2 linked regions of the Streptomyces sp. 2114.4 genome follow. The protein of the gene in region 1 interacts with the protein of each later gene in a pairwise test. Links are inferred from orthologs where the notes say so. Each region holds a gene or a part of one and is shown in the gene's direction. Other genes may lie near its edges.

Region 1 (14,908 bases):
TGGCGCCGGACTGATTGAGGATGGCGGTGATCTGGTCACCCGTGTCCCCCGCCACATGCCGGGCGAACAGCTGGTCCCACGGGCGGACACCAAGGTCAACGGACATGAACGGGCCTTTCTGTCTGCTCCTCGGCGAGAAGGTCCCCGGCGCCGTGCAGCGCCGGTATCTCGTCGCGATGAGGGATGTCGAGCGTGTGCAGTTGCTTTCGGAAATGGACCAGCGGCGGCCCCGAACCGCACCAGAGCCCTTCGACCTCTCCGATGAACAGGGTGTGGTCGCCCGCACGGTGGGACTGCCGGACCCTGCAGGACAGGTGCACCAGGGCGCCGGACAGCAGGGGAAGACCGTCACGCCACACGAAGCGGACCAGTTCGGGCCGCTGCGTACCGCCCGCGAAGTGCTGCGACAACGGCTCCTGCGCCTCGCTCAGAATGGAAATCCCGTAGCGGCCGGTGCCGGCGATCCGCCGGTGCGTGGCGGTCGCGGCGGCGACCGAGATGAGCACGAGCGGGGGTTCCAGGGAGACCGAGGTGAAGGCGTTCGCGGTCATACCGTGTGCGTGCAGATCGCCCGGCTCGCCCGTCGCGGTGGTGACCACGGTGACTCCGCTGGCGAATTGGCCGAGTGCCTGGCGCAATCGCGCCGGGCTCGCGTCGTCGCGGGGGTCGGTGTCGGCGGCACCGTTGCTGTCCATCACGGGATCTCCTTGCTTGCCGGGGCCGGCGCCGGCGGCGCGGTCGCGCGCCCGGGGCCGGCCGGGGGTCAGCGGCCGCGGACGAATGACAGCTCGTCCGGGTTGAACAGGTCCGGGCGCCGCCAGCCATCGACGTCGTACTCGTCCATGCACTGGTCCACGAAGCCCTTGAGCGCATCGGCGTCGCCGGACTCCTGGTAGGCCCACAGGGTCTGGAACCGGACGGCCTCGTGGTCACCCCCGTAGTTGCGCTCGTAGAGCTCGTGACGCCCGCCGAACTCGGTGCCGACGGCGTCCCAGAGCAGCTTCAGCAGCTTGACCCGGTCGATCGCCTCGATCCCCTTGGAGCCCCGGAGGTACTTGTCCAGGTAAGGGCGCACCTCGGGGTTCTTCCAGTCGCTCGCGTGCGAGTTGAGGTAGATGAGCCCGCTGCCGAGCGTCTGCTGCAGGATCTCCTTGATGCGTGGGTAGCCGATGCCCATGAAGGTCCGGTAGGCCATGCCGTAGCGCACGTTCGGCTGGACGGCACCGCCCACCCAGGAGACCGGCGACTTGGCCATCGCGTCGGACAGGCCCCAGAAAAGATCACGCCAGTTCAGGATCTCGCCGATCTGCGCCTGCACCCCGCGAAAGCCGGAGGTGCCGGTCATCTCCACCGCCTTCATCGCGCACCCGGCGATGAAGTCGAGCTTCACCGCGAGGCGGGTGCACCCGTGGAAGGTGAAGCGGTCGACGAAGCCCGAGCCGTTCGCGAAGGAGTTCGCCGCCTCCGCGTCGTACATGAACACGTTCTCCCAGGGAATGAGCACGCGGTCCATGACCATGATGGCGTCGTTCTCGTCCAGTCGGCTGGACAGCGGGTAGTCGAACGGGCTCCCCATGACCGTGGCCATCATTTCGTAGGAGGCACGGCAGAACAGCTTCAGCCCCGGTGCGTCCATCGGCACCGTGAACACCACGCCGAACCGCTTGTCGCGCACCGGAAGGCCGTAGTGGGCGACGAAGTTGTGGTTGGTCAGCGCGGAGCCGGTGGCGACCACCTTGGCACCGGAGACGATGAGGCCGGCGTCGGTCTCCTCCTCGACGTGGACGCAGACGTCCGCCGTCTCGTCGGCGGGCCGGTCCCGGTCGATCGGCGGGTGCACCAGCGCGTGGCTGAAGTACAGCACCCGTTCCTGGGCCTGCTTGTACCAGCGCAGCGCGTTGTCCTTGAACGGCCCGTAGAAGTCCGAGTGGGCTCCCAGGGTGCCGAGGAAGGAGGCCTTGTAGTCCGGCGTACGGCCCATCCACCCGTAGACCATCCGCTGCCAGGCGACGATCGCGTCACGGGAGGCGATCAAGTCGTCCGCGGAGCGCGCGGTCTTGAAGAAGGGGTGGGTGAACCCGCCGTTCCCGGTCTCGGTCGGTACCCGGAGCACCCCTTCGGCCTCCGGCGCGTGCAGCGCGTCGTAGAGCCTGGCGATGGAGCGTGTGCTGTTGCGGAAGCCGGGGTGGGTGGTGACGTCCTCGACGCGCTCGCCGTAGATATAGATCTCCCGGCCGTCGCGCAGCGAGTCCAGGTACTCGTGGCCCGTCATGGGGCGGACGTCGTTACGCGCGCCGGCCAGTTCCGGCAGCGGGACCGTTGAGGTCATGGGATTCCTCCAGGCGAGTGGTCAGGTGTTCTGCAGTACGTCGGCCCCGCACAGGGAGGACGTTCTTCCCCTGACGTCCGCATGGATGGCGTCGGCGATGTCGTAGGCGCGGTCGACGATCGAGGGAAGACCGAAGGTGAAGAAGAGGCTGCCCGAGGCGAGATCGCCGAGCGCGTACAGCCGGGGGTCGGCCGTGCCGTCCACCACGAGCCGGCTGGTGGGCCGGTCCACCGTCACCCCGCCGCGCGGATGCCGCTGGGCGAGGCCGGCCGCGGTCAGCGAAGCGATCAGGTTCTCGGCCTTGAGCGGCAGGCTGCCGGAGGACGGGCTCACCGCGTTGACCAGGCGGTCGGCGCGGTAGGCCGGCTGCTCCTCGTCCGTGTGCAAGGTGAAGGCTCCGCCGCCCGACGGCTCGATGTGCCGGATACCGGAGACGATCTCCAGCTGCCCGGCATCGATCAGGTCCAGGACCCTGGCCGCCGCGGTCGGCGGCATGGGGCAGCACAGGCTCATCACCGAGCGGTAGTGCGTGCGCAGCAGCTCGGTCTTCTCGTGCTCGGGCAGCAGCGGCCAGATGTCCGGCCCGGTGGCCGGCACGGCATGCTGGAGGATGCGCAACCCGCGGCGCGGGGAGTGCACTTCGGCCAGGTGCCGGCGCAGGCGCCGCACGGGGTCCTCTTCGGTGAGCGCAGCTATCTCCTCGGTCACCGAGTCGAAGTCCTCGCCGGCCGCGCTGAACTCCGTACGCATCACGCCGACCAGCTCATCGACCGTCAGCATCTCGCCGCGTGCCGCCGCGCCACGGAACCTCTCGGCCGTGAAGTGCTGCAGGGTGTACGGGAGCGGACTCTGGCGTACCAGGGGGAGCGCGCCGCTGCGCGAGAGCAGCAGGATCCGGCCGCGGTGGCCGCCGCCGGCGAGCGAGAGGACCACGTCGATGCCGGTCAGACCGCTGCCGATCACGCCGACGGTGTCGTCGGGGCCGATGTCCGTGAGGGTGCGCGACAGCGGGTAGGGGTCGGCGATGAAGCCTTCGGTGCCGGTCAGCGCGTACGGGTCGCCGGGCTGCCCGCGACCCACGCATAACACGGTGTAGTCGACGACGGCCTGCCGGCCGCTCCGCGTGCGCAGGGCCACTTGCCCGTCGTCAGGAGTCGCGGCCGACACCGCCTCCCGGACGATGTCGATGCGCCACCCGCGCTCACGCAGCTGCGCCAGCGCCGCCTGTGCCGCATCCTCCAGATATTGGCCGTACAGCGCGCGAGGTACGAAACGCATCCGGTTCAGCGGGTCCACGAAGTCCGGACCGGAGCCGGTGGCGGCGTCCCGGTCGGCGAGCCATCGCGGGAAGTGGCCGCTGTCGCCGAAGCGTACGGACATTCCGTCGGGTGCGATGTTCACCCGGACCGTCTCCACATCCGGCTGGTACGGCCGGCCGCGCCATAAATGTGGGGACGGCTCGAAGACCGTGATGCCGCCCGGTGGTGTGTGGGTCTGAGCGAGCGCGTCGAGCAGGCAGACCGCGGATGCCCCGCCCCCGACTACGCCTATCTCGACGCTACGGCTCATGGCACTCGAGCCCATGATTGACATGTCCCCCTAAAGCTTTAGAGCACAGTCCGACAGCCTGCGTGGACAGCGTGATCTGACCGGTAATAGGGAAGATAATTTCTGCGCCGAGGCGGACGGCAAGGCAATCCACGACCGCTCCGGCCGAACAGATTCAAGGGGTTACTGCATACGATGGAAGCATGCACGGGAAACTGGGTCGCTGCAATCGAGCAGCATCAACCCCCGTCGATACCAGTGCCCATGAAGTTACCTGTGGGCAAGGGGGCAGTCAACAAGATTTTTTCGGCGGTACCCGGTTTGAGCCAGCTCTATGGCCGATTACGGAAGCGGAACTCCCTCACTCAATTATTACCGGAGACCCGTGGAGCACTAAGGGTAGTCGACCGGTTACCGAAGAGGATCTTGACTCTCCCGGTTCTCGCCCTGGAGGATGTAGCGGCACTTGCAAGAAGGCGTTTTCCGAAAATCCTTCATGAGGTTGCGGGGTGGGGGGCCTATCTGTCGAAGCCGTGAGTGAATCCGGCTCGACGAGCAACCGTGACAAGCAACCATGACAAGCAACTAACTCATCACTTACGCCCACCGCCGCGCTGCTTCCTGTCAGCGCGGCGGTCGGAGCGTGATGTTTTTCGCTGCGCTGAGGAGGGCAATCTCCAGTGTCATTAGGTGCCGGGGCGGGAGCGGTGACAGAGATTCGGGACATCTGCCACCTGATCGGCGGTCAGTCCGTCGCATCCGCAGACGGAAAGACGTTTGAGACCAGAGATCCGCACGACAATTCGGTGATAGGCACTGTGGCCAGAGGGGCCGCGGTGGATGGTGAGCGTGCGGTTGCGGCGGCACGGAAGGCATTCGACGAGGGCCCGTGGCCCAGAATGACCCCCACGGAACGCCGCAAGATCCTTCACGATGTGGCCGACGCCGTGGACGCGCATCGTGAAGAGCTGGCGATGCTGGAGACCGTGGACAGCGGAAAGATCATCCGGCAGGCGCTGCACGGGGAGATGCCCCGGGTCGCCCAGAATTTGCGGTTCTTCGCTGATTACGCGGCGATGGCGACCGACGAGGCCTATCCCAACGGCCCGGTACTCGGCTACTCCCTGCGGCCGCCGGCGGGCGTCGTCTCGGCGATCAGTCCATGGAACGCGCCGCTCATGCTCGCCACGTGGAAGGCCGCGCCCGCCCTCGCCTTCGGCAACACCGTGGTGCTCAAGCCCGCCCCGCAGACCCCGCTGACGGCGGCCCGGTTCGGTCAACTCGCCACTGCCGCGGGGCTGCCGGAGGGCGTGCTCAATATCGTGCACGGCTTCGGCGCCGATGAGGTGGCCGGCCCGCTGACCAGCGATCCGCGCGTGGACCGCATCACCTTCACGGGCTCCAGCGCCACCGGAGCCCGGATCATGGCCGCCGCGGCACCTCACCTGACCCCCGTCTCCGCCGAACTGGGCGGCAAGTCGGCGAACATCGTCTTCGACGACGCCGACCTGGACGTGGCGGTACCCGAGTCGATCAAGGCGATCTTCGGCGGCAACGGCCAGGTCTGTTTCTCCGGGTCACGGCTGTTCGTACAGCGCGGGATTCTGCCGGCCTTCCTGGAGCGCTTCACCGAAGAGGCGGCCAAAATCGTCGTCGGTGACCCCAAGCGTCACGAGACATTCATGGGCCCGCTGATCGAGCAACGGCATCTGGACAAGGTGCAGGGCTATGTCGACCTGGCACAAAAAGAAGGCGGCACGGTCCTCACCGGCGGATCACCCGTGACGACCGGTGAACTGTCCAGTGGCTTCTACTACGCGCCGACAGTCATCACCGGGCTGACCAACGACACCCGGACGGCGCAGGAAGAGATTTTCGGCCCGGTGGAGACGGTCATCCCGTTCGACACCGAACAAGAAGCACTGCGACTGGCCAACTCCAGCCCGTACGGACTGGCCGGGATTCTGTTCACCACCAACCTCGACCGCGCTCACCGGATGGCGGCCCACTGGAAAGCCGGGACGGTATGGGTGAACTGTTATTTCGAGCGTGATCTCCGTATGCCGTTCGGCGGCGAAGGCATCAGCGGGGTCGGCAGAGAAGGCGGGCCGCATTCGCGTGAATTCTTCACCGAACCGCGTGCCGTGGTCCTGCGCATTCGCTGACACCCGGGAATGACGATCGCCTCCTTGGAAAGAGTCCCCATGACATCAGATGCCTTGCAGGACATCGCCGCGGATCTGTACGGCGCCCACCGGAGCGGGAAGGCAGTTCCCTCGGCGGTGCGCAACGGTTCCCTTTCCTCCCGGTCCGATGCTTACGAAATCCAGTGGGCGCAGCTGCGGCAGCGGGTTTTGGACCGTGACCCGCTGCGCGGATTCAAAGCCGGCCTGACGTCCGTGCCCGCACAACGGGACATGGACACCTCGGAACCGGTTCTGGGCCATCTCACCGACAGCATGTTCCCTCCCGGCCACGAGCCCCTGGGCGGCGGGGAATTCCTCCGCCCCCGCATCGAGCCGGCGCTGGCCTTCGTGCTGGGTGGGCCGCTGGGCGGTCCCCGGGTCACCGCGACCGACGCCCTCCGCGCGGTGGACTGTGTGCTGCCCGCCCTGGAGATCACCGACTCCAGGTACGAGGACGGGCCGGCATCCGTCCTCGACCTGGTCGCCGACAACGCCGGCTGCCGGAGCGTCGTGCTGGGCGGCACCCCGGCAGCCCTCTCGGACGTCGACCTGCGGTTGTCCGGCTGTGTGCTGCACCGCAAGGGAGAGGTGGCCGCCACCGGCGCGGGCGGCATGGCGCTCGGCTCGCCCGTCAACGCCCTGGTGTGGGTGGCGAATGCCGTGCGCCAGGAAGAGTTCGCCCTCGACGCCGGTCATGTGGTGCTCGTCCCCTGCCTCACCCCGGCCGTCGCCTTCGAGCCCGGCGACACCGTGAGCGCGAGCATCGCCGGCGTCGGCACCGTGACCGCCGTGCGCGCACGCTGAGCCGGCCGCCCCACCCGCTGTCCGCCCTACCGTCCGTACCGAAGGAGGCGGCCTCTTTCATGGCCGAGCCACTGGAAATCCGCTCCGGCGACGCCCGGCGCGCGGCCGAGGTCCTGCTCGACGCCGAGCGCTCGGTCACCGCTCGCGGACCGATCACCGCGCACTGGCCGGATCTTGACCTGCCGGGCGCGTACACGGTGCAGCGCGAGGCGCTGCACCAGCGGCTGCAGCGAGGCGAGACGCTGATCGGCGTCAAGCTCGGCCTCACCTCGCGCGCCAAGCAGATCAGGATGGGGATCGACGCACCGTCGCTGGCATGGCTGACCGACGCCATGGTGCTGCCGGCCGGCGTCCCCCTGCCCCGGCAGCGGCTGATCCACCCGCGGGCCGAGCCGGAGATCGTCTTCGTGATGCGGGAGCGGCTGGCGGGCCCCGGCATCACCGCGGCGGTCGCCCTTGGTGCCGTGGACCGCGTCTACGGCGGCATCGAGATCATCGACAGCCGTTACCAGGACTTCAAGTTCACCCTGGCGGACGCGGTGGCGGACAACAGCTCCTCCGGGCTGTTCGTGCTCGGTCCCCTCGGACGCTCCCCCGAGGGCATGGACCTCGCACACGAAGCGTGCCTGCTGGAGGTCGACGGCCAGGTGGTCGACTCCGCCACCGGCGCGGCGGTGCAGGGACACCCGGCGGAGGCACTTGCCCTCGCCGCCAACGCCCTCGGCGAGCGGGGACTGGCCATCGACGCCGGCGCGATCGTCCTCACCGGCGGCATGACCGACGCGGTCCACGTCCAGCCGGGCGCGAGCGTCGCCGCGCACTTCTCCACTCTCGGCACCATCACCGTCGCAGGAGGCTGAGTATGCCGTTCATCGACGTGACCCTGGGATCCGGACGGTCACCGGAGCAGGTCCGCGCACTGATCCATGAACTGACACAAGCCGCGCACCGCGCTGTGGGTGCCCCGCTGGCGAACATCCGGGTGGTCATCCGGGAGGTCGATCCGGCGCACTGGGCAGCCGGTGACGTCACGACCGAGGAACGCAACGCCCGGAAGAAGGACGCCGGCTGAGTCTGCCGGCCCCGGCGGCCCCGTCAGCTGAAAAGTTCCGCTCCCGCTGTCCGAGAAAGGCACCGAAGCATGAGCGAAGAGATGTACCGCCACGAGATCGCCCACTTGGCGCGGGTGGAATTACACACACCGGACCCGGACGGCACGCTCTGGTTCTTCAAGGACCTGCTGGGCATGTACGAGACGAGGCGCGAGGGGCAGTCCGTCTACCTGCGGGGCTATGAGGACCCGTACCAGTGGAGCCTGAAGATCACCGAGGGGCCGGAGCCCCGGATGGACCACGCCGCGCTGCGGACCTCGTCGCCGGAGGCCCTGGAGCGCCGCGTCAAGTCGATGCGGGACGCGAACCAGGACGGCAAATGGACCGAGGACGAGTTCGGTTACGGCAAGACCTACGAGTTCCACACGCCCGACGGCCATAACATGTCCCTGCTGTGGGAGGCCGAGAAGTACAAGTCCCCGCCGGAGCTGCGGAGCAAGATCCTCAGCCGGCCGTCGAAGAAGCCGCTGCAGGGCCTGCCGGTCAAGCGGATCGACCACCTCAACCTGCTGGCCAGCGACGTCACACCGGTCAAGCAGTCCTTCGAGCGCCACCTCGGTCTGCGGACCAATGAGCGGGTGGTCGACGGCAGTGTCGAGACCGGTGTGTGGATGAGCAGCAGCCTCCTCAGCCATGACGTCGCCGTCATGCGGGACGCGCGGGGAGCCCGCGGCCGGCTGCACCACGTCGCCTTCTACTACGGAGTGCAGCAGCACACCATCGACGCGGCCGAGATGTTCCGGGACTACGACATCACCATCGAGGCGGGCCCGGACCGGCACGGCATCACCCAGAGCTCCTTCCTGTACGTCTTCGAGCCCGGCGGCAACCGGATCGAGCTGTTCGGCGACCCGGGAATCCTGATCCTCGAACCGGACTTCGAGACCCGTACCTGGACGATGGATCAGATCGACACGGGGACGGCGATCGGCGGCACGAACCTGCCGCAGGAGACCTACTTCACCTACGGCACCCCGCCCGTCGGCCCGGATCCGGATGCGGACGCGGACGCAGCCTCGGACTCTCCCCGGCGGTAACGCCCCGCCACGCGGCGCCGCCCCGGTGCCAGGCGCACGGCAGGCCTGGTCCGGGGCGGCGCCGCCGTGCCTTCAGGGGATGCCACGGGGGCGGTCTCGCAGTGCCCGCAGGAGCTTGAGTCATACGGACCGAGCACACACCGTGAGGGGACAGCCCAGATGACCACAGCCGAGATGACCACGGCCTCGGTGGAGCAGCGCGCCCACAGCGAGGTGAAGCGAACCCGACGTGCCTTCTACGGGCCCGCGTTCGTCGCCGCGGTGGCGTACGTCGACCCCGGTAACTTCGCGACGAACTTCCAGGCGGGCGCCAAATTCGGCTATCTGCTGGTGTGGGTCCTGGTGGTCGCGAATGCCGTCGCCATGTTCATCCAGTACCTCTCCTCGAAGATCGGCCTGGCGACCGGGACGGACCTGTCGACCCTGTGCCGCCGCAGCCTGCCGCGCCCGGTGTCACGGATCCTGTGGGTGCAGGCCGAACTGGTCGTCATCGCCACGGACCTGGCGGAATTCGTCGGCGCCGCCATCGGCCTCAACCTGCTCTTCGGGGTGCGGCTCTTCCCCGCGGGCGTCGCCACCGCGGTGATCAGCTTTGCGGTGCTCGCCCTCCAGCGCCGCGGCTACCGTCCCTTCGAGGTCGCCATCACCTTCCTGCTCTCGCTGATCGGTTTCGGCTTCCTCTACCAGCTGTTCGCGCTGGGCGGCCAGTCGCCGGCGGGCATCGCGGCGGGCATGGTGCCCCGTCTCGCGGGCACCGCATCCCTCACCCTGGCGGTCGGCATCATCGGCGCCACGGTCATGCCGCACGTCATCTATCTGCACTCCGCCATCACCGCACAGCGGCTCTCGCCGCGCACCCCCCACGCCAAGCGGGTCGCCCTGCGCAGCCTGCGGATCGACTGTGTCTCGGGCCTCGGTCTGGCGGGACTGATCAACCTGGCGATGTTCTGTGTCGCCGTCGCCCTGTTCCACCGGCGCGGCGGTGACTACAGCGGAAGCCTGCAGGCAGCTCACCACTCCCTCGGCCAGACCGTCAGCGGTATGGCCGCGCTGGCCTTCGCGGTGGCCCTGCTCGCCTCCGGGCTCTCCTCCTCCGGCGTGGGCACCTACGCCGGGCAGGTCGTCATGCAGGGATTCCTCCGCCGCCGGATTCCGTTGCTGCTGCGCCGCGGTATCACCATGGCGCCGGCCCTGATCGCCCTGGCGGCCGGGTTCTCACCGGACTCCGTGCTCGTCATCTCCCAGGTGGTGCTCTCCTTCGGCATCCCGTTCGCCCTCGTTCCCCTGGTGATGTTCACACGGAGCCGCGAGCTGATGGGGGACTACGTCAACAGGCCGCTCACCACCGGGATCGGAGCGGTCCTGGCTTTCGTCCTGTCCGGCCTCAACCTCTACCTGCTCGGCCAGATCCTCCTCGGCTGACTCCCGATGACTCCCGGCGGGCGGGAGGGCCCGCGGACCCGGCACCCGGGAGTTGCGGCAACGGGTCCGTCAGCCCTGTGCCGTCGGGAGGAAGTGCAGGAGCAGCACATACGCCGCGGTGCCCGCGAAGATGCTCAGCAGCACATTGCGCCGCCACAGGTACAGTCCGGCCGTCACGGCGATGCCCGTTGCTTCGGTCAGTCCGTAGGGGCTGGTGGTGACGTCGACACCGCGCAGCAGGTAGATGACCAGGATCACCATGATTCCGGCCGGCATGTGCTGGGACAGGAAGGCGGTCACGTGTGACGAGCGCAGCCGCCCGAGGAAGGCGAAGGGGACGGCCCGCAGGGCGAAGGTGATGGCCGCGACGATCACCAGCGCCGAGACGATGTATCCGGTGCTAGGCATTGGTGTGCTCCTGGGGCCGGGTGAAGCGGTAGCGCACGAGCAGCGCGAGTACGTAGAGAGTCATCGCCACCACGAGCATCTGGCCGGGCGCCACCAGCTGGGCGAAGAGGCCGCATCCCGCGGCCAGAAGCGGAGCGGGCAGGTCCCGTCCCGAGCGGCACGCCTCGATCGCCAGCACGGTGAACAACGAGGTCAACGTGAAGTCCAGCCCGTCGATCGTGGGCAGAGCCCGACCGGTCAGCGCCCCGACCAGCCCGCCCCCGACCCAGTAGGACTGCAGCGACACCTGAGTCGCGATGATCCGCAGGCTGCTGAAGGAGTCGGCCGGCCGCGTCGCGGTGAGCGCATAGGCCTCGTCGATCAGGGCGAACACCGCGTAGGTCTTGGCGACTTTGCCCCGGACACGGTGCAGCGGGAACGACAGGCTGTAGAAGACATGCCGGAAATTGACCAGCAGCGTGGTCAAGGCGATCGAGACCAGCGGACTCGCGGCCATCAGCATGCCGACCAGCAGGAACTCCAGCGAGCCGGCGTAAATCAACCCGCTGAACAGGGGCGTCCACCACCAGGCGAGCCCCGACTGCACGACCAGCAGCCCAAAGGTGATCCCTAAGGAGAACATCCCCACGCCGACCGGCAGGGTCTCCGCCAGCGCCTGACGGATGTCGGACGCTCTCTTCCTGTCCTGCGGCGGAGCAGGCTCGCCGCGTGCCGTACGCATGTGTGATGACATGGACGCAACTTTAGTAGGTCCATGTCCCCTTACTGCGCAGGTCGTTGAGCTGATCCAGGACGAGGAAAGGCGGGCCGGCGTCGCCGGTGTCGGCCGCATGACGCGCCGGTGTCCCCTACGGGGCCGGCACGAGACCGGAGTCTGACCCGTACCTGCGACCGAGCGAAGCGTCCCGAAAGGGCTGGCTGACCACCGGCCGCTCCGGCGAGAATGACCGGATGATCGCCACCCCGCCCACCGGCCCTGTCACGCCTCCACGCGTCGTGACCGAGCTCGCGGCGGGGCGGCCGGCACGGGCCGTGTGGAAGAACGAACTCGGCGGGCTGACCTTTCAAGTCGGCCTGGGCGACACACGGCAGTTCGTGAAGTGGACACCGGCCGGCAGCGGCATCGACCTTGCGGCCGAGGTGGCACGCCTGCGGTGGGCAGCGAGGTTCATCGTGGTGCCGCGGGTACTCGGTGAGGGCTCTGACCGAACCGGGTCCTGGATCGTCACCCATGGCTTGCCCGGACGCATGGCGGTGGACGACCGGTGGAAGCGCGACCCCGGCACCGCGGTGCGCGCGATCGGCTCCGGGCTGCGCGCCCTTCATGACGCGCTGCCCGTCGCGAACTGCCCGTTCGACTGGTCCGCGGAAGCGCGCCTGGAGGCCGTTCGGTCACGAGCGGCGGCGGGCCGGATCGATCCGGCGGACTGGCCTGAAGACCTTCAGCACTTCGGAACGGTCGAGCGCGCGCTCGGCGTGCTCACCGACATCCCGCCGGTCGACCGGCTCGTCGTCTGCCATGGCGACGCCTGCGCTCCCAACACGCTGGTCGGCGACGACGGCACCTGTACCGGACACGTCGACCTCGGCACGCTCGGTGTCGCGGACCGCTGGGCCGACCTCGCCATCGCCACGTGGAGCACGCAGTGGAACTACGGTCCGGGATGGGAAGAGCCGCTGCTCAAAGCCTACGGCGTCGAGCCGGACCCGGAACGGACCAGGTATTACCGGCTGTTGTGGGAACTGTCGGACTGAGCAGGGCAACAACGCCGCGGTGACGTGGTGCGGGCCGCTCTCCCGTTTCCCGTGCGCACGTCACAGTTGCGTAATACAGCGATCCGGGCATCAACGCATGGGCACTGACGGCATCTCACGTCGCAGCAACGACATGAGGAGTGCACGATGATCCGTAAGCGCTTACACCTGATCGCCGCGCCGGTCGCGGCCGTCGCCCTGTCCTTGACTGTTGCCGGTTACCAGGCCAATGCGGCCACCGCGCCGGAGCGGTCCGGCACCTACGACGTCGAGCCGACGGGCAGCCGAAGCTCAGTGAACGAAGAGCGCAGCGAAGACCAGGGCGACAGGGATGCCCAGGATTCCGGCAGCCATGAGCCAGCCGACGACCTGTGACGAATTACGGGCCACCTTGCGGCAGAGCCACACAGCGGGTCCGAGGTAAACGACGAGGAAAAAGACGACGAGGAAATCGACTCCTGTGCCCATGCCAATCCCTACTCTCTCCTGCGCCGCCTACGCACGCCGTCATTGCACCCTGATGCGAAGGGCTGCACGCCTCGGGGCCGCTCCGACGCATGCGGGCAGCCCCGAGACGTGGATCTCACACCTAGTGCCGCATCAGGCAACGTTCACCCTGGGCGGTCCGCGACGATGACTCCATGGACGAAGAAGTCATTCCCATTCTTCGCGTCGAGCACGCTGCGGCGGCGGTCGCTTGGTACGAGCGGCTGGGCTTCGCCAAGCAGTGGGAACACCGCTTCGAGCCGGGACTTCCCGCGTTCGTCGAGGTCGCCCGGGGCGGGGTGCGGCTGTTCTTGTCGGAGCACGAGGGCGACGCCCGTCCCGACACGTTGGTCTACCTCCGCATTCGTGATGTCGAGGCCATCGCCTCCGAGTTCGGTGTGCAGGTGAAGGATGCTCCGTGGGCGCGTGAGATTGAGCTGCGTGACCCTGACGGCAACCGGCTGCGGATCGGCACGCCGGCGGAATGACCACCGCCGGCAGCGCGCGGCAGGGAAGCTGTGCTGGTGGCTGAGCGAGTACGCGTCCGCGAGACCGATGACGACGCGGGGCAGCGTCTGCTGCGGATCATCCGCCGGGGCAGCGGGTCGGTGGTGACCTGGCGGCGGGCGCAGATGGTGCTGCTGTCCGCGCAGGGCATGCCCGTGCCGAAGATCGCCGAAGTGACGTTCACCAGCGCGGACGGGTCCGAGATGTGATCCACAACTTCAACGCCGACGGCTTCGACTCCCTCTGCCCGAAGTGCAAAGGCGGCCGGCCAAGGACCTTCACCTGCCCGAGCGGCGCGAGATCAAGAAGATCGCCAAGTCCAGGCCGGCCGGGCACGGTCTGCCGTTTTCGACCTGGAGCCTGGCCAAGCCGGCAGACTTCCTGGCGGCCGAGGGGTGGTCGACGACATCAGCCACGAGGGCCTTCGGGTCCTGCTCCGGGAGGAGGCGTTTCGTTTCCACGCATGAAGACCTGGAAGACGTCCCGCGCCCCTGCCTATGCCGCCAAGAAGGCCCGGGTCGAGCACCTCTACGCGATCGCCGACGGCGAGGTCATACCCGAGGAAGGCGAGCCCGAAGTCGTCTTGTGCCTGGACGACTTCGGCCCGCTCAGCCTCCAGCCCCACCCGGCCGGCAGTGGGCCGAGCGCGGCGGACGGCACAAGGATCCCGACGGCGAGCCCCGGCCCCGACGGCGGGCGACTTACACCCGCCCGCACGGGGTCAGGCCCCGCTCGTCGGCCTCGCTCTCCTGGCCGCCGACTTCCGCGCGGTGTGCGCGGCAGCCGCGGCCATCTTCGCCGTGCTCACCCTGTTGCAGTGGCGCGCTCTGCCCGCCGGACGCGGCGACTCCGCAGAGAAGGGGGGTCCTCGGGCGGCCGGAGTGCCGGCCCAATGGCGCACGGTCGTGTCCCACCACCCCTTCCTCCTTTTCGCGGCACTGGCCCGGAGCGGACGCCTGGCCGCGAGGCAGCCGTCAGTCGTCATCACCGTCTGAGCACGCGTCCCCAGGTGTTCCTGTCCATCAGCGGCAGGGAAGTCATCGAGGCCACCGTCGGGGTGTTCGCGCTCAGGGGTTTCTCGCTCAGGGGTTTCTCGCTCAGTGGATTCTCGCTCAGTGGATTCCCCACTCGGCGAGTACCCGGTGCTGCGTCGGCGCGTCTCAGGATTCGTCTGCCGCGGCATTGCGAGGGGCCGCAGCCGCTTTTCTGCCCCGGTACACCACCACGCCGCATACCCCGAGGAGAAAGGCGGCGACCGCGGCCACGCCGATCGCCGTCTGCCCGGCAGAAAGCCTTGCCAGCAGTTCCAGCGCG
Region 2 (15,009 bases), 630 kb from region 1 along the record:
GCCACCGTCCGTCCGCCCGGAGACCGTCGAGCAGTCGCTGTGTCCGGCTCAACTCGCGCTCCACGTAGGGCAGTCCGGGGTACCGGGTCACCAGCAGGGGGCGCAGCCGGGTGAGGACGGCGCGGGTTGCGTCGAGGTGGGCGCGGGCGGTGGCGAGGGTGCTGCCGCTGCCGTAGTCGGTCCGTCCGGTCAGCTCGGACTGCAGCGTGTTCTCCAGGATCTCGTGTGCCCGCAGGCCGAGGTCCGCCGGTTCCATCCGTGCCTGCGCCCAGTCGTCCCGCAGCCTGTGCACCGCGTCGTCGAGGGCGGCGGCCGGTGCGCGCAGGGAGTCGGCGGACTGCCCGTGCCACAGCCCGTATTCGAGGCGGTGGAAGCCGGTGAATTCCGGGTCGCGGTCGCCGTCCGGCAGACCGGCGCTGGTGCCGTTGATCTGCTGGTCCGCGTCGCCGAAGGCCCCGTATGCCGCGCCCAGCCGTTCGTAGGCGAGGTGCGCGGGCAGCCAGGCGTCCCGGGCTGCCGCCAGGTCCCCGCGCGCGAGGGCGGCCCGCAGGGTCCCGGTCCGGCCGACGAGATCGTCCAGGCCGCCCGCGACCCACTTCTGATAGTCGAGCGCCGGGGGGATCAGATCGTGCTCGGTGACCGGGGCGGCCGCGGGCCCGGCCTGACCGCCGCCGCCGATACGGACCGTGGGGCCCGTGACCGCGTCGGCGTCGTCCGGCAGGCACCTGAAGGCGTACGAGCCCCGGCCCAGCCGGACCCGCAGGTGCCGCGTGGTTCCGGGGCCGATGCCCTCCACCTCGCCGAACACGGCGCCGCTGCGCGGGGACGTGAGGTAGACCTCCGCCGCCGCGGCGGAGGTGTTGTGCAGATCGAAGACCTGGGTGCCGGCGCGGGGGTTGCCCCATCCCCGGCCGCAGCCGCCCGGCGACACCTCGACAGTGGTGTGCCGCAGCCCGTCCGCCGCGGCGGCCTGCCCCTGCCGCGTGGTGCCCTCCGGGTCACCGGACAGCACCGGCACCAGCGCCGCCAGCAGCCCGCCGGCCAGGACCACACCCCCGCTCCACCGGACACGAGGGGACCGCAGCTTCCCTAGAGCGGTCCGCGGCACTCCGAGCCTCCCGGGGGGTCGTTCCCGCCACGCGATGACGGACGTGGCGCAGACGGGGAAAGGGCCGCGGCCCGGAGCGTTCCGCCAGGGCCGACGACAACGCTGCACATGCTAGACAGCGCTATGCGCCCGAACACGCTTTCCCCGGAAGAGACGCCAAGATTTTCCTGGTGGTTCATCGGACCGTTGCCGTTCGCGAGTTCGGCGGGCCGGCCAGGTCGGTCAGGCGGAGCCGGGGTGAGGGGCGGCACGGACGTGCATCCGCTCGCCCTGTGCCCCGAAGAGGCTGAGGAATTCCACGGGATGCGGCCCGGCGTTGGCGAAGCCGTGCGGGGTGTGGGTGTCGAATTCGGCGGCCTCGCCGGAGGTGAGGACGAGGTCGTGGTCACCGAGAGCCAGCCACAGCCGGCCGGAGAGGACGTAAAGCCACTCGTAGCCCTCGTGGGTGCGCAGTTCAGGCCGTGTGCCGGTGGTTTCCCTGGCGGGGAGGATGTGTTTGAAGGCGTGCAGACCGCCGAGGTGACGGGTCAGTGGCACAAAGGTCTGTCCGTTGCGGGTGAAGGGGCGCGGATGGACCCGGGGGTCGCCGGTGGCCGGTGCCCCGACCAGCTCGTCCAGCTGCACTCCGTGGGCCTTGGCGAGCGGGAGCAGGAGTTCGAGGGTCGGTTTGCGCTGCCCGGACTCCAGACGCGAAAGAGTGCTGAGCGAGATGCCGGTGACCTCGCTCAGCTGCGCCAGGGTGGCCCCGCGCTCCCGCCGCAGCGCCCGTAGCCGCGGGCCGACCGCGTTGAGCACACCGGGAATGTCATCGTCCGCCATGGCTCCATTTGCCGACCCGGCAACAACTTTTGTCAAGTCGGCGAGGAGGTGCGCCTCACCGACTCCGGCCCGGCCGCGACCGGCTTCCACCCCGGTACGCACCGGACCCCGCCGGGCGAGAGTCGCAGAGATCACCCGATTGGCGCACCACACCGACCACCCACCACTGCCCGTAAGTCACTGTGGAACGGCAGGACAAAGGCCTCCGTTCAGGCCTTGCCCGCGCAGGATGGAAAAGCCGCCCCCGCATCTCCGATTTTCGCTGACCGGGATGAATCGGCGTCTTTCTGGCCGGCGGCCCGATACGACCGCAGCCGGTGGATTCACTCGTCCCTTCTCACGTCGGGAGCTCACCATGGAACCCGGACCTCACGTCTGGAACTGCCCGTTCGACTATGCGGAGGGCCTGGAATTCGATCCGACGCTCAAGCGCCTGCTGACCGAAGAACCGGTCGCCCGCATCCGGCTGCCCCACGGGGAGGGCGAGGCATGGCTGGTCACGAAGTACGACGACGTACGCACGGTGACGACCGACCGGCGCTTCAGCCGGAGCGCCGTCATCGGCCGGGACTTTCCCCGTATGACGCCCGAGCCGATCGTCCAGGACGAGGCGATCAACGTGATGGACCCGCCCGCCAGCAGCCGCTTGCGGAGCCTGGTCTCCAAGGCGTTCGCCCCGCGTCATGTGGAGCGCATGCGGGCCCGCACCCAGCATGTCGTGGACGAGCTGCTGGAGCGGATGGCCGCGCAGGGTCCGCCCGCCGACCTGATGGAGAGCCTGGCGAACCCGCTGCCCCTGACGACGATCTGCGAGGTCCTCGACATCCCCGAGCGCGACCAGGCGCAGCTGCGCGCACACGCCCGGACCATGATGAACGTGACCGTCGAGAACCGGGAGCGCGCCGTCCGGGCCAAGGCCGACATGCGGGCCTACTTCGAGACGCTGACCGCGAAGCGGCGTCAGCACCCGGGAGAAGACCTGATCAGCGCCCTGGCCACGGCTCGTGACGGGGATGAGATCCTCAATGACCAGGAACTGACCGTGATGGCCATGGTCCTGCTCATCACCGGCCAGGACACCACCACCTACGAGATCGGCAACCTCGCCTACACGCTGCTCACCCGGCCCAGGGAGCTCGCGATGCTGCGCTCCCGTCCCGAGATGCTTCCGCAGGCGCTCGACGAAATGCTGCGGTTCATCCCCTTCCGCAAGGGCGTCGGCATCCCCCGCGTCGCCACGGAGGACGTGGAGTTGAGCGGTGTGACGATCCGGGCCGGGGACATCGTGCACGTCTCCTATCTGACGGCCAACCGGGACAGCCGGAAGTTCGACCGGCCCGACGAACTGGACCTGGAACGCGAGGGCCGCACCGCCCACATGACGTTCGGCTGGGGCGGACACCACTGCCTGGGTGCCCCGCTCGCGGTCACGGAGCTCGAGGTCGCCCTCAAAACCCTCCTGGACCGCTTCCCGGAACTCCGGCTGGCAAAGCCGGCCGGGGAAGTCCGCTGGAACACCACCTCGATCTGGCGCTATCCGCTGGAGCTGCCGGTCACTTGGTAACGGTGGGCCACGGCCGCAAAATGCAGATTCCACCCGCCTGGCGTACGGTTACTACTCGGAAAGATCAATCCACCAGCACGGGGAGAGTTCATTCTTCGACGGCTGGCCCGCCCGATTCCCTTCCGGGGTCGTCCTTTTCGAACCGCCGGATCCGCACCTGGTTCCTTCGCCCGCTCTGAATGGGCGAGTTACCGCGACGGATACCACCGGCCGAAATAAAAACGACTCGAATTCAGCGCAGGGAATCCCTGAGGGGCCACAGTCTGCAAGGAGTGCATCTCATGGCGGTTCTGTGCAAACCAGCAATCGCGGTCCCTGAATACGTCATCACCCAAGACGACACCCTCGAACTCGCGCAACGGCTGCACAAGGACCACACGCAGCTGAGGCTGATCCTGCGGCTGATCGAGAACACCGGCGTCCTCAAGCGGCATCTGATCCAGCCGATCGACAAGGTGCTCAAGCATCCGGGGCTCGATGCCCGTAGCGCGGTCTACGAAGAGGAGTCCAAGGCCCGCGTGCCCGCCGTGGTCCGCAAGGCACTCGACCAGGCCGAGCTGGAGCCGCAGGAGATCGACCTCATCGTCTACGTCTCCTGCACCGGCTTCATGATGCCGTCCCTGACCGCCTGGCTCATCAACACCCTGGGCTTCCGGTCGGAGACCCGGCAGATGCCGATAGCCCAACTCGGCTGCGCGGCAGGGGGCGCGGCGGTCAACCGGGCGCATGACTTCTGCACGGCGTACCCCGACGCCAACGTGCTCATCGTCGCGTGTGAGTTCTGCTCGCTGTGCTACCAGCCCACGGATTTGGGTGTGGGGTCGCTGCTGTCGAACGGGCTTTTCGGTGACGCGGTCGCCTCCGCCGTGGTCCGCGGCAGCGGCGGCACCGGGGTCCGGCTGGAGCGCAACAGCTCGTACCTGATCCCGAACACCGAGGACTGGATCTCCTACGCGGTCCGGTCCACCGGCTTCCACTTCCAGTTGGACAAGCGCGTACCCGGGACCATGGAACCGCTCGCCCCCGCCCTGCGCGCCGTCGCCGAGCAGCACCAATGGGACGCGGGCGACCTGGACTTCTACATCGTCCACGCGGGCGGTCCGCGCATCCTGGACGACCTGTGCCGCTTCCTCGAGGTTCCTCCGGAGGCGTTCCGCTTCAGCCGCGCGACGCTGACCGAATACGGCAACATCGCCAGCGCGGTGGTACTCGACGCCCTGGCGCGCATGTTCGACGAAGCGTCGGCGCTCGACGGCCACCGCGGCCTGCTGGCCGGCTTCGGCCCCGGTATCACCGCCGAGATGGCCCTGGGCACCTGGTCCTCCGCCCCTGCGCCCGCGGCATGACCCGACCGCTCGGTGCGCCCGGCAGGTGAGCTGCCGGGCGCACCGGGCGGAGCGCGGATCCATTTCCACCGTCCGCCGCCGGTGTCCGTCATGACCGCCTTCCCTCCGTCCGGCCGGGCCTCTCCGGACGGTCTGGCACGCCCCGGCCGACCGCCGTCACCGGATCGAGCGCCACCCGACTGCGGCAGCCAGCGGGAGCACGGCGGTAATTCGCGCATACCGTGTATATGCCTTGAAAAGGAATATCTTGACATATACGCCTACGCGTTTTATGCACGATTCATACGGACGACGAGGTACTGGCCGCCTCCATATCAGCAGGTGAGAGGGCGTGCCGGGGAAGCCGCTGGGCGACCTGGGCGTTCCGGTCCGGCGTCCGCCAGGGGCCTGCGGGCGTCGGGCCCCGGTGCCGGGCGGTCGCCGGCTCCGGGAGTCGGCCGCAAGACGAGGAGAAGACCATGGCACGTGCAGTGGGTATTGACCTTGGTACGACGAACTCGGTGGTCAGCGTGCTGGAAGCCGGTGAGCCCATCGTGATCACCAACGCCGAGGGGGCCCGGACCACCCCGTCGGTGGTCGGGTTCGCCAAGGGCGGCGAGGTGCTGGTGGGCGAGATCGCCAAGCGGCAGGCCGTGACCAATGTCGACCGCACCGCGCGGTCGGTCAAGCGCCACATGGGCGAGGCGCAGTGGCGTTTCCCGGAGAGCGGCGACATCGACGGCAAGCGGTACACCGCGCAGGAGATCTCCGCGCGGGTGCTGCAGAAGCTCAAGCGCGATGCCGAGGAATACCTGGGCGAGGACGTGACGGATGCGGTGGTCACCGTTCCGGCGTATTTCAATGACGCCCAGCGCACCGCTACCAAGGAGGCCGGCGAGATCGCGGGCCTGAAGGTGCTGCGGATCGTCAATGAGCCGACCGCCGCGGCGCTGGCCTACGGCCTCGACAAGGAGAACGACCAGACCATTCTGGTCTTCGACCTCGGTGGCGGCACCTTCGACGTCTCGCTCCTGGACATCGGCGACGGCGTCGTCGAGGTGAAGGCCACCAACGGCGACACCCACCTGGGCGGCGACGACTGGGACCAGCGGATCGTCGATCACCTCACCAAGCAGTTCAAGAACGCCTACGGCATCGACCTGTCCCAGGACAAGATGGCCACCCAGCGACTGCGGGAGGCCGCCGAGAAGGCCAAGATCGAGCTGTCCGCGGCGACCGAGACCACGATCAATCTGCCGTATCTGAGCGCGTCGGCCGACGGGCCCCTGCACCTGGACGAAAAGCTCACCCGCTCGCAGTTCGAGCAGCTCACCGCCGATCTCCTCGAACGCTGCAAGACCCCGTTCCACAATGCGGTGCGGGACGCCGGGATCAAGGTCTCCGACATCAATCATGTGATCCTGGTCGGCGGCTCGACCCGTATGCCCGCGGTGACCGAACTGGTCAAGGAGCTGACCGGGAAGGACCCGCACAAGGGCGTCAACCCGGACGAGGTCGTCGCCGTCGGCGCCGCCCTGCAGGCCGGTGTCCTCAAGGGTGAGGTCAAGGACGTCCTCCTGCTGGACGTCACCCCGCTGTCCCTGGGCATCGAGACCAAGGGCGGCATCATGACCAAGCTCCTCGAACGCAACACCACGATCCCGACCAAGCGGTCCGAGATCTTCACGACGGCCGAGGACAACCAGCCGTCGGTGCAGATCCAGGTCTACCAGGGCGAACGCGAGATCGCGGCGTACAACAAGAAGCTCGGGATGTTCCAGCTCACCGGCCTGCCCCCGGCGCCCCGCGGGGTCCCGCAGATCGAGGTCTCCTTCGACATCGACGCCAACGGCATCATGCACGTCACGGCCAAGGACCTGGGAACCGGCAAGGAGCAGAAGATGACCGTCACCGGCGGCTCCTCGCTGCCGAAGGACGACATCGACCGGATGGTCCGCGACGCCGAGCACCACGCCGAGGAGGACCGCCGCCGCCGGGAGACCGCGGAGACGCGCAACCAGGCCGAGCAACTGGTCTACCAGACCGAGAAGTTCCTCAAGGACAACGAGGAGAAGGTCCCCGGCGAGGTGAAGACCGAGGTCGAGACCGCGATCGGTGAGGTGAAGGAGAAGCTGAAGGCCGACGCGTCCGCCGACGGTGACCACACCGCGGAGCTGCGTACCGCCTCCGAAAAGCTCGCGACCGCCTCCCAGAAGCTGGGCCAGGCCATGTACGCCGAGGCTCAGTCGCAGGCTCAGGCCCAGGGCTCCGCGCAGGGTTCCGAGGGGGCAGGCGGATCGGGCGCGGCCACCGGCGAGCAGGACGATGTCGTCGATGCGGAGATCGTCGATGACGACAAGCAGGAGGGAAGCGCACGATGAACCGTCCGACCCACGTCCGTGACCTCCCTCAGCCGCCGCTGGCTCTCGTGGGGCACCGACAGGAGGAAACCCCCGGACCGGTCCCGCCCCGCACCACCCAGGCCGGGCAGCAGCCCGCTCAGGACACGGACAGGCCGCCCGGGGACCGCCGGGACCCCGGTCGGCCGTCCCGCCAGGACGGGGCCGCCGCGCGGCCGGCGTCGCAGGACGCGGCGCTGCGCGCCGAGCTCCAGGAGCGTACGGCCGATCTGCAGCGGCTGAAGGCCGAGTACGACAACTACCGCAAGCGGGTCCACCGCGACCGCCTGGCGGTCGGTGAGATCGCCGTGGCCAATGTGCTCAGCCGGCTGCTGCCCGTGCTCGACGCCCTTGCCGAGGCCGGGGAGCAGGGCGAGGTGACCGGTGGTTTCCAGCGCATCGCCGAGGCGCTGGAAACCGAACTGGGGGCGCTGGGCCTCCAGCCCTTCGGTATGGCGGGCACCCCCTTCGACCCGCTGATCCACGAGGCTGTCACCTACACCCCTGATGACCGGCTGGAAGAGTCCGTCTGCACCGCGGTCCTCCGCCAGGGCTACCGGGTGGGCGACCGCCTGTTGCGTCCCGCGCAGGTGACCGTGGCCGGCAAGCCGCCCGCCGGGGCGTAGCACTCTCCGGGCCGGACCACCAGGCCGGACCACCGGACCGGCCCACGGGACGGGACCGGACCCGCTCACCGGCCCTTCCGTCGTGACGCCACGACGGAAGGGCCGGTTTCCGTCATGCCGTGGCACGGTCCGTGCCGGGCACCCGCGCCCCTTTTCCTTCCGCATCGGTTCCGCACCGTGGAATTCACGTGGTGAGCCGCCCCGCTCCCCTTTTCCCTCGCAGGCCAGAGCGGGTGACAGGAACGGGCACCAGGAACCGGATCAGGCATCAGGAAGTTCCGGTCCGGTCGCGTCGGGGTCCGTGGAGTGATCGACGAGTTGACCGACGGGTCATGCCTTCGCCGGGACGGAATTCCGCCCTCTGTGGGCGGCTGCGCATATGTGCGAGTCACGGGGGCACGCGGTCCTCCATCGCCACAGACATCCACCGTACTTCGACAAAAACCCTACGACGCACGACAGGCGGGATCATGGCGACCGAGGAAAACACGGACCGCAAAGAAACGGGCCGCAAGGAAACGGACCGCAAGGAAGAAGCACACCACGGCGGACCTGACCGGATCGCCGCCCCCACAGCAATGCGCCACGCTGCGGGGCAACTTGCCCAGATGCTGCAATGCGAGCCCGCCTCGGTGTCGGCGCTCAAGGCCACCGATGACGGCTGGTCGGCGGATGTGGAAGTGGTGGAGATCGAAAGGGTTCCGGACACCGCGAGCGTCATGGCTTCCTACCGCGTTCATCTCGACGCACAGGGCCAACTCCTGGGATACGAGCGCACTCGCCGCTATGGGCGCGGCCAGATCGACCGATGATGCGGCCACCGCTCGGCCCGGCCACGACGTGACGGCCCCATGACCCACTCCAGTCAACTGGAAGGGACGATCGACCGTGACAGCCATTCAGCAATCCCACGCACCGACCAGCAGCGGCGGCAGCGGTTCGGGAAATCTCTACGACGTCCTTGAGCTGATTCTCGACCGGGGACTTGTGATTGACGCCTTTGTGCGGGTCTCCCTCGTCGGCATCGAAATTCTCAAGATTGACGTACGCGTCGTCGTCGCAAGCGTGGACACGTATCTGCGCTTTGCCGAGGCGTGCAACCGTCTGGACCTGGAATCGGGCCGCAAGGCACCGAGCCAGCTCACCGACCTGGTCGGTGAGGCAACCGAGAGCGGCGCCAAAGGAAAGTCGAAGGGCGCACTGACCGGCGCCGTTGAGGCATTCACCGAGTCCCTGCACAAGGGCCAGGAGGGATCCGAGGAGGAGGCCGCGGAAGAGCGTCCGGCGCGTAAATCCACCGGCTCCACCAGCCGTCGCACGGCCCGCCGTCGGGAGGACTGACCATGGCGACCTACCTCTACGCCGTCACCGGCGCGGAGCACCCCCTGCAGCTGTCCGGCGTCACCGGTGTCGGTGACCCGGCGGCACAGCTGCGCACCGTCAAGACGAAGGATCTGTGCGCGGTGGTCAGCGACGCACCGGACGGGCTGCGGGCCAAGCGCCGCGATGTGGCGGCCCACCAGAGCGTCCAGGAACGGCTGCTTGCCGATGGTGCCGTCCTCCCGATGCGCTTCGGGCTGGTCGGCCCCGACGACGCGCAGGTGATCTCCGCCCTGGAGGAACACCGCGACACCTACACCCAGCGCCTCAAGGAGATCGACGGCTGCCGCGAGTACCACCTCAAGGTCGCACGCGACGAGGACGACCTGCTGCGGGAGATAGTGCGGGAGTCCGCCGAGGTGCAGCAGCTCAACGACCGTACCCGGCAGAATCCGGACGCCTACGACGCCAAGGTGGCCCTGGGCGAGCTGATTTCGCAGGAGGTCGAGGCCCGCCACGACCGCGCCCGTACGGACATCGTGGCCCGGCTCGCTCCGGCTGCGGTGCGCACCGCGAACGTCGAACCGACGAAGCGCCACTTCCTCAATGTGTCGTTCCTCGTCGAACAGGAGAAGGCAGCGGCGTTCTCCGAGGCGGTCCACACGGAAGCCGGACAGCGCGGAGACGCCTACGCCTTCAGTCTGCACGGCCCGCTGCCGCCGTACAGCTTCGTCTGACGGGCGGGCGGAGATCCGTCATGGGCCTCATCACGCAGATCCTGACGCTGCCGGCCGCCCCGGTGCGGGGCACGGTCTGGGTCCTGGACCAAGTGCTGCTCACCGCGGAGCGCGAGTACTACGACCCGGAGCCGGTACGGGAGGAACTGGCCGTGCTGGAGCAGCAGTTGCTGGACGGAAGCATCACGAGCGAGGAGTTCGACTCCCGCGAGGACGAGCTCTTGGACCGGCTGGAGTGGCTGGAGGCCAACCAGCAACGACTACGTACCGACTCCTGATCACGGGGAGAACGAGGTGTACGAGAGATGATGAGCAACGCCAAGATAGGTGTGGCCCTCGTAGGGGGCTACCTGCTGGGGCGCACGAAGAAAGCCAAGATGGCCATCGGCCTGGGCATGTTCCTGGCCGGCAGAAAACTGAATCTGGACCCGCGCCAACTGGGCGCCTTGGTGGCCAACTCGCCGGTCCTCGGTCCCCTCAACGACCAGGTGCGCAAGGAACTGGTGGACGCCACGAAGTCAGCCGCCGGCGCCGCGCTCAACCAGCGGATGAACGGTCTAGCCGACTCCCTGCACGAGCGGACCCTGGCCCTCAACGAGGGCGGGGCGGACGGTACCGGGCGCGCGGCGGACGAGGCGGATCCGGAGCCCGAAGACGAGCCGCGGGACGAGCCGCGGGACGAGGCACGGAAGCCGGCCGCGAAGTCGGCCAAGAAGACGGCCACCACATCGGCCACGAAATCGGCATCGGCCGGGAAGCCGACCGCCACCGACCGTTCCTCCAAGGCACGGCGCTCGGCGTCGGGCGCGGCCAAGACTTCGTCAAAGGCCGCATCCTCCCGCGGACGCACCTCCACCGCCCCGGGGCGGAAGGCCGCCTCCGGTGCCCGTAACAAGGCCTCGAACAAGGCTTCCGGCGCGGCGCGCACGGCTGCCGGCCGTGGGGGCAGCAATGGCTGAGTCGACCTTCAGCAAGATCAAGGACGAGGTGACCAAGAGCCCGGCGGCCGACCAGCTCAAGGAGGAGCTGCAGCACTACCTCCAGGCACGGGCGGAACACGCCGTCACCAGCCTCGGCCACAAGCTGGGCGAGAGCGTCGGCAAGCTCGCCGAACCCGGCCAGGGCGCCGGTGGTCTGGTGAGCGGTCTGGCGAAGGGCGGCAAGGCTCTCGGCGAGGGCAAGCCGCCGCAGCAGGCAGCGCTGACCGCGGGCGCCTCGCACCTCAAGGACACCGTCAAGGACAAGGTGAAGAGCCTGTTCGGCAAGGGCCGCAAGGGCGGTGGCGGCAAGTCCAAGAGCGTGACGATCGTCGAGGACATCGATGTGGGTGTTCCCGTACGCGAGGCGTATGACCAATGGACGCAGTTCCAGGAGTTCAGCACCTTCGCCAAGGGCGTCGTCAGTGTCGACAAAGCCGATGACACCAGCAGCAACTGGAAGGTGAAGGTCGCCAAGTCGACCCGCAGTTGGCGGGCCAATGTCACCCAGCAGGTGCCCGACGAGCGGATCAGCTGGACCACCGAAGGCGCGAAGGGCACGGTCAAGGGTGTGGTGACGTTCCACCGCCTCACCGACAACCTGACCCGGGTGCTGCTGGTTCTCGAATACTTTCCCAAGGGGCTGTTCGAGAAGACCGGCAATATCTGGCGCGCCCAGGGCCGCCGGGCCCGGCTGGACCTCAAGCTCTACCGCAAATTCATCATGCTGCGCGGCGAGGCCACGGACGGCTGGCGCGGTGAGATCCAGGACGGCGAGGTCGTGGTCGAGCACGATGACGCCGTCGCGGCGGAGGAGGACCGGGAGGACACCGAACGCGGCTCCGACGAGGTGCGGCCCGGAGACGACGAGGCCGACGAGTCCGACGAGGCCGATGAGACCGATGCCGACGCTGAGGACGAAGACGAGGAAGAGGACGAGGAAGACGAGGACGAGGAAGACGAGGGCGAGGGAGACCCGGAGGACGCCTGGGACGCCGAGGAGGAGGGCGTGGACGACCCCGACGGTCTCGCGGAGGAAGCCGAAGGCGAAGTCGGCGACGAAGACGACGAAGACGACCTCGAAGAGCCCGTAGACGAGCACGATCACCGCGGGGAACCCCTCCACGAGGACGACGCCCCGGCGGACGATCGGGAACCGTACGACGAGGACGAGCCGTCGGCACCCCGCCGGGGCCGCCGTGCCGCCGTTGCCCGCTGACCCGTCCCGACCGCGACCACGACCGCGACCGCACAGACGAGGCTGATCATGTCCGATTCACTGGCCGGCCGTATGGGGCCTTCCTCCGGGCCGTCCCCGTACGGCCGGCAGGGGTCGTCCGCCAACCTGGCCGACATCCTGGAGCGCGTCCTCGACAAGGGCGTCGTCATCGCGGGCGACATCCAGATCAACCTGCTCGACATCGAGCTGCTGACCATCAAGCTCCGGCTGCTGGTCGCTTCCGTCGACAAGGCCAAGGAAATGGGCATCGACTGGTGGGAACACGACCCCTCCCTGTCGTCCCGCGCCCGCGCACCGCAGCAGGTTCCCGAGGGGCGCCCGCCGGCCGTCGCCGGTGACTCGCTGGCCGAGGAGAACCAGCAACTGCGCGCCGAACTCGCCGAACTGCGCGCGGCCGTCGGCTCCTCCGGGGGCCAGGTCCCCGGCGCGCACCAGGCAGACCGCAAGGAGGAGCAGTGAACCACCCCACGCAAGGAGCCGAGGAGACCGCCGCCTCGCCACTCCCTCACGAGCGGCCCACTGATCGGCCGGCTTATCGGCCTGCCGATCAGCCCGCCGATCAACCCACCGACCGGCCCGCTGATCAGCAAGAATCCGACCGCTCCCGGATGTCGTACGTCTACGCCATCGGCCGCGTCGGCACCGCCCTCGAAGTCTCGGCTCCTGGGCTGACCGGACTGCGGGACGGCCCCCTGCGAACGGTCACCGCCGGCCGCCTGACCGCCCTCGTCTCCTCCGTCCCGGCCGACGCCTTCAGCACGGAGGGCATGAAGGCGCAGCTGGAGGACCTGACGCAGCTGGAGAGGATCGCGCGGACACACCACGCCGTCGTCGAGGCCGCCTGGGCCGGCACCATGGTGCTGCCCATGCGCCTGGCCACGGTGTATCTGGACGATGCCAGGGTGCGGGCGATGCTGGACGAGCGCGGCGCCGAGTTCGACGCGCTGCTCGCCCGCCTCGAAGGCCATGCAGAGGTGGGGGTGAAGGTGTACGCGGACGCACGCGCAGCGGCCGCGGCCAAAGCTCCCGCGCCGCCCGACAGCATGGCCCCCGCTGCGTCCGCGGTCAGCCCCGGCCGGGCGTATTTGCAGCAGCGGCGGGCCCAGCAGCGCACGCATCGTGATGCCTACCGCGCGGCGGGAGCCGTCGCCGCCGACGTGCGGGTCCGGGTGGCCGACATGGCTCGGGACATGGTCGCGCACCGGCCGCAGCAGGGTGAACTGGCGGCCGGTGCGGGCGAGAACATCGCCAACGAGGCCTACCTGGTCCCCACGGACCGCATCGGGGAATTCCACCGGGCTTTGAAGGGTCTGGCCGATGGCGTCCCCGGCGTACGCGTCGAGATCACCGGTCCGTGGGCCCCGTACTCCTTCGCGACACCGCCCGCGGAAAGCGCACATCCATGAAGGGAACCGACCTTCATGAAGCCGCATTCACCGATGCCTCGCACATGACTTCCTCCCATGTGACGGACCACTCCGAGGAGGAATCTCTTGCCGGGCGGCAGATCGCTCTGATCGATCTCCTGGACCGTCTCCTGAACGGCGGTGCGGTCCTTACCGGAGATGTGGTGCTGTCCATTGCCGATGTGGATCTGGTCCATGTCAGCCTGCGAGCGGTGATTCGTTCGATCACGCCCGACAGTCCGGCACCGTGGTGAAGATCCGCGGCGCCGAAGACCCTACGAAGAAGACTCCAAGATGAAGACTCCATGAACCCGCTTGCCAGGCCCATCAGTTCGGCTCCCGCACCGCCCCCAGGAGAAATTGCCATGTGACGGAGGGATACGTACACCATGACGGATGAACCGGTTGATCCGGCCACGCCCGTGAAGCCCGCCTTCGCGGAGGTGGCGCAGGCGGCGGCACGGGCGTTCGACCTGGTGCCGGCCGGGCCCGGGGAGCACCGCCAGGGGCAGGACAGCGGCATCGCCCAGCGGCTGAAGACCGACCCGGAGACGGTCGAACGGGACCTCATCAAATTGGTGCTGACCATCGTGGAGCTCTTGCGGCAGCTCATGGAACGCACCGCACTTCACCGTGTCGACCAAGGCGATCTGAGCGAGGAGCAGGAAGAGAAAGTCGGGATGACGCTCATGATTCTCCAGGACCGTATGACGGAACTCTGTGCGCGCTACGGCCTGACGATGGCCGACCTCAATCTCGACCTCGGCCCCCTGGGGTCTCTGCTGCCTCCTCACGACGCCGCCTGATGTCACCTGATGCCGCCCGGCGTAGCCTGAACGATTTCGTCGACATCACCGAATCCCTGAGTCCGCCTGCTCTCACACGTATCACGCCATGTTTCCACGCGCTGTGAGCGGCAAGACGGGAGGAAAGGGCCGCAGAGCGCACCAGATTTCCTCTCGTTCCCGTGGTTTCTCCCTCAGCGCTCTCGCGGCTTACCGAAACGGAGGTGCAGGGAAATGGTTCCGCTGCTTCTGGTTCTGCTGCTCGCATTGCTTCTCTTCGGCGCGGGATTCGCGTTGAAGGCACTGTGGATCGTCGCCGTGGTCGTGCTGGCGTTCTGGCTGCTCGGGTTCCTGATGCGGTCGGCCGACGCCGGTGGCCGGCGCGGCCGCTGGTACCGCTGGTAGAACGGGGGAGCCGGCACCGCCGGCAGACCCGGGCCCCACGCCCCCAACATCCCTCCCCGGCGGGCCGATCCCCTTCGGCCCGCCGGGGAACGGTATTTCCTGACGGCCTTTGCAATTGCCTGACGACCATTGCAACTGATGGCCCGTCACCTTACTCTTCCGGCACATCCCCACCGCACCGGGGCGCTCGTACGGTCTCACCCCTACGATCCGTGCGCGGTGCAGCGGGGCCGGCGCGCCGCGCGCCGGAGGGACAGCCATGTCCGACGACAGCGCTCGAAGAGCTTCCTTCACCCGC

Evidence for each region.
Region 2: the proteins of CFW40_RS05210 (region 1) and grpE interact in binary tests that used the Escherichia coli proteins (3 or more experiments, as listed by UniProt). The link is inferred for Streptomyces sp. 2114.4 from one-to-one orthologs.

What each region holds. Positions count from the first base shown.
Region 1 is NZ_FYEY01000001.1:1,205,956-1,220,863, forward strand. What follows is about bases 8,408-11,306. They hold CFW40_RS05210 (Nramp family divalent metal transporter), read left to right. Parts: upstream 8,408-9,175; coding sequence 9,176-10,438; downstream 10,439-11,306. Other genes in these bases: CFW40_RS05205 (VOC family protein), read left to right, coding at 8,408-9,016; CFW40_RS05215 (branched-chain amino acid transporter permease), read right to left, coding at 10,508-10,846; CFW40_RS05220 (AzlC family ABC transporter permease), read right to left, coding at 10,839-11,306. Outside these bases: CFW40_RS05170 (PLP-dependent aminotransferase family protein), read right to left, coding at 1-106; CFW40_RS05175 (flavin reductase family protein), read right to left, coding at 96-695; CFW40_RS05180 (4-hydroxyphenylacetate 3-hydroxylase family protein), read right to left, coding at 764-2,329; CFW40_RS05185 (FAD/NAD(P)-binding protein), read right to left, coding at 2,351-3,898; CFW40_RS05190 (aldehyde dehydrogenase), read left to right, coding at 4,585-6,042; CFW40_RS05195 (2-keto-4-pentenoate hydratase), read left to right, coding at 6,082-6,867; CFW40_RS37820 (2-keto-4-pentenoate hydratase), read left to right, coding at 6,927-7,727; CFW40_RS37825 (2-hydroxymuconate tautomerase), read left to right, coding at 7,730-7,939; more of CFW40_RS05205, read left to right, coding at 8,009-8,407; more of CFW40_RS05220, read right to left, coding at 11,307-11,579; CFW40_RS05225 (aminoglycoside 3'-phosphotransferase), read left to right, coding at 11,798-12,601; CFW40_RS37830 (hypothetical protein), read left to right, coding at 12,749-12,976; CFW40_RS05235 (glyoxalase superfamily protein), read left to right, coding at 13,243-13,575; CFW40_RS05250 (DedA family protein), read right to left, coding at 14,755-14,908. UniProt on the Escherichia coli protein: H(+)-stimulated, divalent metal cation uptake system. Involved in manganese and iron uptake. Can also transport cadmium, cobalt, zinc and to a lesser extent nickel and copper. Involved in response to reactive oxygen.
Region 2 is NZ_FYEY01000001.1:579,529-594,537, forward strand. The notes cover bases 6,018-9,017. They hold grpE (nucleotide exchange factor GrpE), read left to right. Parts: upstream 6,018-7,193; coding sequence 7,194-7,841; downstream 7,842-9,017. Other genes in these bases: dnaK (molecular chaperone DnaK), read left to right, coding at 6,018-7,197; CFW40_RS02435 (gas vesicle protein), read left to right, coding at 8,312-8,653; CFW40_RS02440 (gas vesicle structural protein GvpA), read left to right, coding at 8,730-9,017. Outside these bases: CFW40_RS02405 (EfeM/EfeO family lipoprotein), read right to left, coding at 1-1,051; CFW40_RS02410 (helix-turn-helix domain-containing protein), read right to left, coding at 1,331-1,927; CFW40_RS02415 (cytochrome P450), read left to right, coding at 2,283-3,491; CFW40_RS02420 (type III polyketide synthase), read left to right, coding at 3,773-4,837; more of dnaK, read left to right, coding at 5,296-6,017; more of CFW40_RS02440, read left to right, coding at 9,018-9,182; CFW40_RS02445 (GvpL/GvpF family gas vesicle protein), read left to right, coding at 9,185-9,898; CFW40_RS02450 (gas vesicle protein GvpG), read left to right, coding at 9,919-10,176; CFW40_RS02455 (hypothetical protein), read left to right, coding at 10,207-10,857; CFW40_RS02460 (SRPBCC family protein), read left to right, coding at 10,850-12,094; CFW40_RS02465 (gas vesicle protein), read left to right, coding at 12,143-12,574; CFW40_RS02470 (GvpL/GvpF family gas vesicle protein), read left to right, coding at 12,724-13,521; CFW40_RS02475 (gas vesicle protein), read left to right, coding at 13,566-13,775; CFW40_RS02480 (gas vesicle protein K), read left to right, coding at 13,911-14,327; CFW40_RS02485 (hydrophobic protein), read left to right, coding at 14,541-14,711; CFW40_RS02490 (cholesterol oxidase substrate-binding domain-containing protein), read left to right, coding at 14,971-15,009. UniProt on the Escherichia coli protein: Participates actively in the response to hyperosmotic and heat shock by preventing the aggregation of stress-denatured proteins, in association with DnaK and GrpE. It is the nucleotide exchange factor for DnaK and may function as a thermosensor.